3 regions of the Bradyrhizobium amphicarpaeae genome follow, and region 2 is predicted to be linked to each of the others. Evidence: predicted binding sites of a transcription regulator. Region 2 holds the regulator's gene; each other region holds the start of a gene.
The links. Region 2 encodes LexA, which represses DNA repair genes until DNA is damaged. Its sites were predicted from a motif close to TGTTCNNNNTGTGTTCNG; they were not measured.
Positions count from the first base shown of each region.

Region 1: CIT40_RS08870 (PA0069 family radical SAM protein) is a predicted target of LexA. The motif match lies at 2,127-2,144, and genes of this name have one in related genera.
Region 3: recA (recombinase RecA) is a predicted target of LexA. The motif match lies at 1,858-1,875, and genes of this name have one in related genera.

Region 1 covers NZ_CP029426.2:1,871,289-1,874,563, reverse strand. Annotated here, with positions in the region: gene CIT40_RS08880 (ribonuclease HII) at 1-388, opposite strand, end outside; gene CIT40_RS08875 (VOC family protein) at 462-917, opposite strand; gene CIT40_RS08870 (PA0069 family radical SAM protein) at 939-2,105, opposite strand; gene CIT40_RS08865 (phosphoketolase family protein) at 2,316-3,275, shown strand, end outside.
Region 2 covers NZ_CP029426.2:3,937,412-3,940,686, forward strand. Annotated here, with positions in the region: gene CIT40_RS18300 (molybdopterin molybdotransferase MoeA) at 1-1,027, shown strand, start outside; gene lexA (transcriptional repressor LexA) at 1,204-1,905, shown strand; gene CIT40_RS18310 (hypothetical protein) at 2,333-2,761, shown strand; gene CIT40_RS18315 (ComEC/Rec2 family competence protein) at 2,770-3,275, opposite strand, start outside.
Region 3 covers NZ_CP029426.2:4,786,046-4,789,320, forward strand. Annotated here, with positions in the region: gene CIT40_RS22545 (hypothetical protein) at 1-427, opposite strand, end outside; gene recA (recombinase RecA) at 678-1,766, opposite strand; gene CIT40_RS22555 (hypothetical protein) at 2,057-2,257, shown strand; gene CIT40_RS22560 (hypothetical protein) at 2,438-2,605, shown strand; gene CIT40_RS22565 (DUF2798 domain-containing protein) at 3,088-3,275, opposite strand, start outside.

The DNA of each region.
Region 1 (3,275 bases), 2.1 Mb from region 2:
ACGCGACGGCGACCGAGACCTGGGCGGTGGCGCAGATTTTGTCGAACAGTCTTTCGCGCTCCTCCGCCGTCAGGCGCTTGGAATCGTCGATGCCGCGCGGGATCCGGTCAGGGTCGAGAATTACGGCCGCAGCCACCACGGGCCCGGCGAGCGGCCCTCGGCCCGCCTCGTCGCAGCCGGCGACCGGCCAGACGCCGCGCTTGATCAGCGCGCGCTCGCGGCGAAAGCTTGGGGAAGCGACCGCGATGATGCCCTTCTTGCCCGCGCTCCTGCCGGCCGAAACCTTGGTCGCAGGTGCTTTGCCGGCCTTGGCGGGCGCTGCCTTCTTCGCAGCGTCCTTGTTTGGCGCGTCTTTGGCCGGTGTCTTGGCGGACTTGTCCCGAATCATGGCCGGGATCGTGCGCAAGCGGCCCGGCCGGTGCAACCCGGAACCGCTCAAAATACCCGCTATTCAGCCTGCCCTACTCTGCCAGATGCACCCGCCGGTCGTCGCCGACCTCGATACCGGGTGCAACGACGACCTCCCAGGGATGGCCGTCGGGGTCCGTGAAATAACCGGAATAACCGCCGTAATCGGTCTCGTGCGCGGCCTTCACCAGTTTCGCCCCCTTGCTGAGGGCGAAGGCCAGCACGGCATCCACCTCTCCACGCGTGGCGCAGTTCCAGGCGAGTGTCATGCCCCGGAAGGCGGTAGGCCTTGGATCGTCCGGCAGCTTGGCGTCGGCCGCGAGCTGATCCCAGGGGTACAGCGCGAGCACCGGACCACCGGTGTCGTAGAACGCCACCGCCTCGACGGTCGCTTTCAGCCGGCGTGAAAAACCGAGGGCATCATAAAACGCAATGCTGGCGCGGATGTCGCTCACGCCCAGCGTGATGACGGTCAGCCGGGGCACTGGAGCCGGAACTTCCTTACTCATACTACGCTTCTCTTTTCTCGCTCAGAACAGGCTGAGCTGATCGCCGTTCCGCTTCGGCCGGGCGAAATGATCCGTGGTCAGCTTGGAGCGCCGCTTGTTGAGACCGAGCCTGTCGCAGGCGATCTCGAACCGGCGGCCGATGGTCCAGGCCATCGGGCCGGTGCCCTTCATCCGCTCGCCCCATTTCGCGTCGTAATCGCGCCCGCCGCGCATTTCGCGGATCAGGGTGAAGACGTGGCGATAGCGGTCCGGATAGTTCGCCATCAGCCATTCGCGGAAGAGATCGCGCACCTCCAGCGGCAGCCGCAGCAGGACATAGGAGGCTTCCTTGACGCCGGCATGCGCGGCCGCATCGAGAATGCGCTCGATCTCGGAATCGTTCAGTGCGGGGATCACGGGCGCAACCATCACGGTGGTGGGAATGCCGGCCTCCGACAGTTGCTTCAGCGCCTCCAGCCGCTTCGACGGCGTCGCCGCACGCGGCTCCATGGTGCGCGCCAGTTTCGGATCGAGTGAGGTCACTGATATAGCGACCTTGGCGAGATTGCGCTTGGCCATGCGCGACAAAATGTCGATGTCGCGCACCACCAGAGCCGATTTGGTGACAATGCCGACGGGATGGCCGGCGCGCTCCAGCACTTCGAGGATGCCGCGCATGATCTTCCGCTCGCGCTCGATCGGCTGATAGGGATCGGTGTTGGTGCCGATCGCGATCATCCGCGGCTCGTAGCCTGGAGCCGCAAGCTCCGCCTCGAGCTGCGCCGGCGCCTCGGGCTTCACGAACAGTTTCGACTCGAAGTCGAGCCCCGGAGAGAGGCCGAGATAGGCATGAGTCGGCCGCGCAAAACAATAAACACAGCCGTGCTCGCAGCCGCGATAGGGATTGATCGAGCGGTCGAAGCCGATATCGGGGCTGTCGTTGCGCGTGATCACCTTGCGCGAGGTGTCGACGCCGACGCTGGTCTTGAACGGCGGCAGCTCTTCGAGGCTCTGCCAGCCATCGTCGAAGGCAATTCGGGCCTCGGCCTCATAGCGGCCGCTGGTGTTGGACTGCGCACCCCGCCCTCGCCTGCGCGCGCGGTCGATGGCGACACCAAGCTCTGGAAAGTCAGAGTCCACACCCGCCGGCTCGGAGGGCGCCTTGACCGGCGGGTGCTTGAGCGCATGAGAGGATGCTGCTGGACTCATGAAGCCAAGATAGCACCACAGCGGAACAAATCAAGAACATAAACGAAAAATGGGAAAACAACCCCATGCACAGTAGCCGCCCAAATTTCGGGCGGGGCCGCTTGACCTCACGCAACATGCCCGTCGCAATGATCTCGTTTGATGCCGGCCAGGGATCGATCGTCGCGGAACAATGTTGGTGACGATCGCCGGGTGAAGGTCAGCATGAATATGACAAATCAACAACAATCGGCCGCGGCAAGCAGCAACCTCGACCTCCTCGATCGCTACTGGCGCGCCGCGAACTACCTCTCCGTCGGGCAAATCTATTTGCTCGACAATCCGCTGCTGCGCGAGCCCTTGCGCCCCGAGCACATCAAGCCGCGTCTGCTCGGCCATTGGGGCACGACGCCCGGCCTGAACTTCATCTACGCCCATCTCAACCGCGTCATCCGCGCGCTCGATCTCAGCGTGCTCTATGTCTGCGGCCCCGGCCATGGCGGGCCGGGCATGGTCGCCAACACCTATCTGGAAGGCAGTTACAGCGAGATCTATCCCGACATCGGGCGCGACGCGGACGGATTGCGCAAGCTGTTCCGGCAATTCTCCTTCCCCGGCGGCATTCCGAGTCACGCGGCGCCGGAAACGCCGGGCTCGATCCACGAGGGCGGCGAACTCGGCTACGCGCTGGTGCATGCTTATGGCGCGGCGCTGGACAATCCTGATCTGATCGTCGCCTGCGTGGTCGGCGATGGCGAGGCCGAGACCGGCCCGCTGGCTGCGTCCTGGCATTCCAACAAGTTCCTCAACCCCGCTCATGACGGCGCGGTGCTGCCGATCCTGCACCTGAACGGCTACAAGATCGCCAACCCGACCGTGCTCGGACGGATGCCCGACGGCGAAATCCGCGATCTGTTCCGCGGGCTCGGCCACGAGCCGCTGTTCGTCGAGGGCGACGATCCCAAATTGATGCACCAGGCCATGGCGGACGCGCTCGACGTCGCGTTCGCCAGCATCCGCTCGATCCAGCAGCACGCCCGCGACGGACGCAAAATCGTCGCGCGGCCGCGCTGGCCGATGATCGTGCTGCGCAGCCCGAAGGGTTGGACCGGCCCGAAGGAAGTCGACGGCAAAAAGGTCGAGGGTTTTTGGCGGGCGCATCAAGTCCCGGTGGCGGGCTGTCGCGAGAAT
Region 2 (3,275 bases):
CGCCGCAGCGATCGATTCCAGGTTGACTGTCATCGGTGAGGTCGCGGCCGGCCGTCCGTTCACAGGACGGGTCGGCGCAGGCGAAGCCGTGCGGATCTTCACTGGCGGTGTCGTTCCGGAGGGCGCGGACGCGGTCGTGATCCAGGAGGACACCATTGCGGACGGCAAGAGCGTCACGATCAAGGAAGCTGCGATCGTGGGTCGGCACATCCGCCCCGCTGGCGTGGATTTCCGCGAGGGTGACGTCCTCTTGCGCAAGGGGACCCGTCTGACTGAGCGCGATCTCGCCCTCGCGGCCGGCATGAATCACCCGTATCTCGCCGCCTGCCGACGCCCGAAGGTCGCGATCCTCGCCACCGGCGACGAACTGGTGATGCCGGGCGCCACACCCGGGCACGGCCAGATCGTCTATTCCAACGGCTATGCCCTCCACGCGCTCGCCCGCAGCGAGGGTGCCGAGACCATCGACCTCGGTGTTGCCGCCGATACGCTGGAGGCCACCACCGCCGGCATCCGCCGCGCGCGCGAAAGCGGCGCCGACATCCTGATCACGACCGGAGGCGCATCGGTCGGTGACCACGACCTGGTCCAGCAGGCCCTGCGGGACGAAGGCATCGCGATGGCGTTCTGGAAGATCGCGATGCGGCCCGGCAAGCCGATGATGCACGGACGGTTGGGGGCGATGGGCGTGATCGGCCTGCCCGGCAATCCCGTGTCGTCTTACGTGTGCGCCTTTCTGTTCATGGTGCCGCTGATTCGGGCGCTGTCGGGCCGTTCGGTGATTCATCATCATCGCGAGCGCGCCGTGCTGGGTCGCGATCTCGGTGCCAACGACCAGCGCGAGGACTATCTGCGCGCGCGCCTGGAGCTGCGCGACGACGGCACGCTCGTCGCTCTTCCCGTCAGCCATCAAGACTCCTCTCTGCTTGCGAATCTTGCTGCAGCACAGGTACTTCTCGTGCGCGCACCGTTTGCGCCGAAGGCCGAGGCCGGCAGCCCCTGCGAGGTGCTGCGGCTCCCCGTCTGACCTGCGCGGCCACACGCATTCCGCGTGTCTCGTTCTGTTCACGCAAAATTAAGCAGTTGCGGAACATGTATCGAACATATAGTGTCCGTTCATGATTTGTTTCGAGGATGTAGCGGCTTATCGCTGAATTCATCGTCTCGGAATCGAACGACATCAACCGGGGGACTTTGGTCGAGATGTTAACGCGCAAACAATACGAGCTTCTGCGGTTCATCAGCGAACGCTTGAAGGAAAGCGGCGTGCCGCCGTCCTTCGACGAGATGAAGGATGCGCTCGACCTGCGCTCGAAATCGGGCATCCACCGCCTGATCACCGCACTCGAGGAGCGCGGCTTCATCCGCCGCCTGCCCAACCGCGCCCGGGCCATCGAAGTGATCAAGTTGCCGGAGCTCCAGGCCGCCGCCGGCAGCCGACGCGGCTTCACGCCAAGCGTCATCGAGGGCAATCTCGGCAAGATCCGCGCGAGCTCCAGCCCGTCCGCAGACGAGGGCGAGCGGCCCGTTGCCGTGCCCGTGATGGGCCGCATTGCGGCCGGCACCCCGATCGAGGCGTTGCAGACCCGCAGCCACACCATCAGCGTGCCGCCCGACATGCTCGGCTCCGGCGAGCATTACGCGCTCGAAGTGCGCGGCGATTCCATGGTCGAGGCCGGCATCCTCGACGGCGACATGGCGCTGATCCAGCGCAACGAGAGCGCCGATACCGGCGACATCGTCGTGGCGTTGATCGACGACGAGGAAGCCACGCTCAAGCGATTCCGCCGCCGTGGCGCGTCGATCGCGCTGGAGCCTGCCAATGCCGCGTATGAGGTGCGCATCCTGCCGCCGAACCGCGTGAAGATTCAGGGCAAGCTGATCGGGCTGTACCGCAAGTACTGAGTCCGGACGGTCTCGATCAAGAAGTCTTGTGCGCCTCGCGCGCGCGGCTGCGGTCGGCATCGCCGATCAGAGATTGGAGCGGACGATGGTCCGCGCCGGCTGGATAGTCTTTCTGGTATTGCACAGACTATCCGGCCCCTTCTCCGCAGCGGCATCGTCGGCCGGGTGCGCAACAAGCATTGCTCCTCTTTCCCCACGACGCGGTCAATCTGCATTCTGGGCCTGCGGGCACCGACACGCGCCTGCCGAATGTAGGTGAGCGAACTTTGTTCCTATTGGATTCGGGAAAGATAATGTGATCTCGGCTCGCCGATCCGAGCCGCAGATTTGCCTACAACCAGGCAGACCGTCACGCGCTTCCACTCTGACAGGGGCCTGCGCCTCCAAAAGAGGTGCGGGTCGCTATCTCTGCATTGAGGAGCACCCGATGTGTGACTACAGCCTGCATGCCGTCGCGACGCGCCCCGCAGAAGTCGGCGAGACGATCGTCACGACAACGTTCCGCGGCACCTCGACGCGCGGCTTTGCCTCCGAAGCCGATCTCTCCGTCGCGGTCTGCCTGTTGCCGGGAACGGAACTCGCCTTCGCCGACAACGTCCGTTACGACAACCGCTGGATCTGGACGCGTACCGTCAACTCCCGCGTCGGCAAGTTCGGCAAGATCGATCCGCACATTCCCGATCGCCATCACGACGCGATCGAATTCCCGGACGGCAAATCCGTGCTGGTGACGCAGCTCGTCGAAGGCCAGCGCGCAACCGTCCTGCAGCTGCCGGTGACCCAGCCGGTCAGCGAGCGCAAGCGTGAGATCATCGCCGACAGTCGCCCGACGGCTCCGCGACTGCCGATCGGCTGACGAGGGCTTCAGTCCTCCGCCTGAAGATCGGCCTCCGCCGGGGTCGCATCCTTGCTGCGCGGAGCCGCCGCCCTCGGCACGAGAGCTCCTTCGAATTCACCCTCGCCGGCAGCTGCCGGCGACCAGGGGCGGCTTGTGCCACTCGCCCTCACCGGCTGAACGGAAAAGCCGTCGCCGCGTGGCGTCAGGGCCAGCGCACCCTGGCGAGCGAGCCGCTGCCGATCCACCACCATCGCCGCACAATCGGGCGGCGCCGGCCGAGACGTCACCACCAGTGCGGCCCGGTTGCAATCATCCGCCAGCGCCTCGATGCGCGAGGCCAGCGCGACCAGCCGCCCGTCGGCGAGCGGCGTCACGCAGCCGGATTCGTCGCACGATATGCCGCTCGCCAGTGCACCACTGCCGGCATCGCGCGGATCGGCGTCGGCAGACAGCCACTCCTTCAGCAGGAAATTGTCCTTGCCCGTCCTGATCAGGTGCAAGCGCCCGTCCCCACCCCGCACCGCGACGCTCG
Region 3 (3,275 bases), 850 kb from region 2:
CCGGTGGGTCCAGCTTCGCAAGCTGCTCTGGCTTGACCTCACCCACGGCAAAGTCCAGGTCACGTATCGAGAGCCTGGAAACTGCCGCTTCCTCGCTGCCGCAATGATCAAGCAGCCAGAGCAGAAGTAACTGCGCATTCGGCTCTGGTCCCATCCACAGTTCGGCCGTGTCCCATTCTGACAGCAGGTCGATCAGACCGCGCCCCTTCAACCCAGCCCCTTCCAGGCGCCAGGCCGGCGTGTCGTCCAGCCAGTTCTGACCGAGTTGCTGCGTCGTCCGTGGGGAGAAGAATGCCTGGCACTCCGCCGCGGACGGCAACGGTCCCTCGACTAGCCGACGTTCGATCGCAATGACGAGATCGCCAAGGCCGGCCCCTCGTATCCCGCCGGCGGCGGATGAATCCGATGTCATGATGAGCCGCGTCACGCCGGCGTCCAGACGGAGAGTTTTTCCGCCTTCGGAAGCGGCCTCCACTCCAATTGGAAATGCAACGGTATGACGATCTCGGCCCACCCCGATCGAGCAAGATCACGGCCGCCACCCCAGCCAGCCAAGATCAGACGCTTCATCGTCCCACCTCACTGTCACGACAGCCCAAAACGAAGCAGGCACCGAAGACGTCGGCAACTCAACGTCCTCAGCGCCCGCTCCTCGCGAAAATTGTTCGCGTTAGGGATTACTCCTCCGCCGGCTCTTCGCCGTCGGCGTCGCGCTCCGGCGTGCCGGCGAGGATCTGCTCGGCGATCAGGCCGGAATTCTGACGGATCGAGGTCTCGATCTTGGCGGTGATGTCGGGGTTGGCCTTCAGGAACGCTTTCGAGTTCTCGCGACCCTGGCCGAGGCGCTGGCTGTCATAGGAGAACCAGGCGCCGGACTTCTCGACGATGCCGGCCTTGACGCCGAGATCGAGGATCTCGCCCATCTTGGAAACGCCCTCGCCGTACATGATGTCGAACTCGACCTGCTTGAAGGGCGGCGCCAGCTTGTTCTTGACGACCTTGACGCGGGTGGTGTTGCCGACCACTTCGTCGCGCTCCTTGATCGCGCCGATGCGGCGGATGTCGAGGCGGACCGAGGCGTAGAACTTCAGGGCGTTGCCGCCGGTGGTGGTTTCCGGCGAGCCGTACATCACACCGATCTTCATGCGGATCTGGTTGATGAAGATCACCATGGTGTTGGACTTGTTGATCGAGGCCGTCAGCTTGCGCAGCGCCTGGCTCATCAGACGCGCTTGAAGTCCCGGCAGCGCATCGCCCATCTCGCCCTCGAGCTCGGCCTTCGGCACCAGCGCCGCGACCGAATCGACCACCAGAACATCGACCGCACCGGAGCGCACCAGCGTGTCGCAGATCTCCAGTGCCTGCTCGCCGGTGTCCGGCTGCGAGATCAGGAGCTCGTCGATGTTGACGCCCAACTTGCGGGCATAGACCGGGTCGAGCGCGTGTTCAGCGTCGATGAAGGCGCAGATCCCGCCCTTCTTCTGCGCTTCCGCAACCGTATGCAGCGCCAGCGTGGTCTTGCCCGAGGATTCCGGCCCGTAGATTTCCACGACGCGCCCCTTGGGCAGGCCACCGATGCCGAGCGCGATGTCGAGCCCGAGCGAACCCGACGACACCGCCTCGACGTCCATCGACCGGTCGTTCTTGCCGAGCTTCATCACCGAGCCCTTGCCGAACTGACGCTCGATCTGGGAGAGCGCGGCGGCGAGAGCTTTACTCTTGTCCATGGAAGATCCTTCGACGATACGCAGGGCAGTGGCGGACATTGGTCGTGCTCCTTATGGCGAGGATTCGGGTGCGGGACAAACGATTGGCGAGGCGGCTCGTCGATAAAAGTATCGTACCCTATTTGTTCTAAGTTCGCAATATGTTCTTTTGCGGATTCCCCAACCCCCCTCCTCAATCCCCTGCTCGCCATCCCCCTGTGCGCACAAGTGCACAGACGCCGGCGCCAATCATGGTCCCTAATGACCCGTCACCGCACGACGCCTGGCCACTATCGGTGATGAGAACGCCGATTGCGCTCCCGCCTTCCTCGCGCGGAAAGGAGCATGCCATGTTCAAGCGACGACGTTTCAAGCAGCAGCTGACCCTTCAGGACCGGCTTTCCGCATGGGGGAAGCAGGTCAAGCAACAGGCCTCCGAGCTTCCGCCCGGGCCCGAGCGGGATGCCCTGCTGAAGAAGGCCCGCCAGGCCGATGTCGCCGATCATCTGCAAGACTGGGCCAAATCCCCCGGACTGCAACCGCCGAAATAGCAGGGCTGCGGCAACGTCCTCCCCGACCGAAGCTGACCTGCATCAACGACGCATGGACCGGCCCCCGTCAGAATTACATAATGCTGCGGCACCGAACCTTTTCGCGGTCTCCGGGCTTCTCTAGGATGAGGCCCGCAACTCTTGCCGCAACTCTCACCGCAACTCTTGGGGATCTCAGGCATGACCGGAAACGAGCGCCAGCAAACGACCAGGCGAAGTCCCCTGCTGCAGGCGGCGCATGAGGAGATGATCAAGTTCGAGCGCCAGGAAAACGAGTTCCGCAGGAAGGACCGCGAAGAGCGCGCCAGCGAGCTCCATCTTCCCTTGAACGACATCAAGATCCACTAGCGTTCGCCGGAGCTGCTTGAGAGGTACCTCAGCACCGTCAAGGCGCTGAGGTACCGCTGGAATGTCCTTGACGCCTACTGTGCATGGGGTTGTTTTGCCGTTTTGAGAATGCGGCATGCTCCGCGCCCCCATCATCGCGGGGCACGGCTGGCCGCCCCCCGCGCCACCCAGTCTAAAGCAGCGCCAGCAGCACGAGGCCGATCACCAGCACGACGAAGCCAGCCGCTGTCGCGGCGGCGAATGACCGCTCTACGTTATCCATGATGCCACCCCTGGTCGGCGTGCCACGTTTCCCCCATGGCTGCGCCGAACGGCGTGGAATCTTGCCGATGGGTGTGTCCGCAGTCGTGCGGACGGATGTCGAAATTGGGACGGGTGCGGGGCCAGTCTGCGGCCCCGGGATGCGGAAATCTGCCGCCTGTCAGGCTGCCGTAAGCGGGGCCGGCTAGGGTGATGCCGCTATGGTGTTGCAGCCCAGCACCTCAGCCTCCAATAACTCTCTGCCCCGTCTGGCACTCGCCAGGCGGGGCCTTTTCATGCCTGCCGGGCGTTCGGGGATCCCTCTCCTCCTGCGTCAGCAGCAGCGAGAAGGCGCGGATCGCGGGCGCGGCCAGCAGCACGATCGGCAGCATCGCGGCCCATGCGATCAGCCACGACACCATCCAGTGCG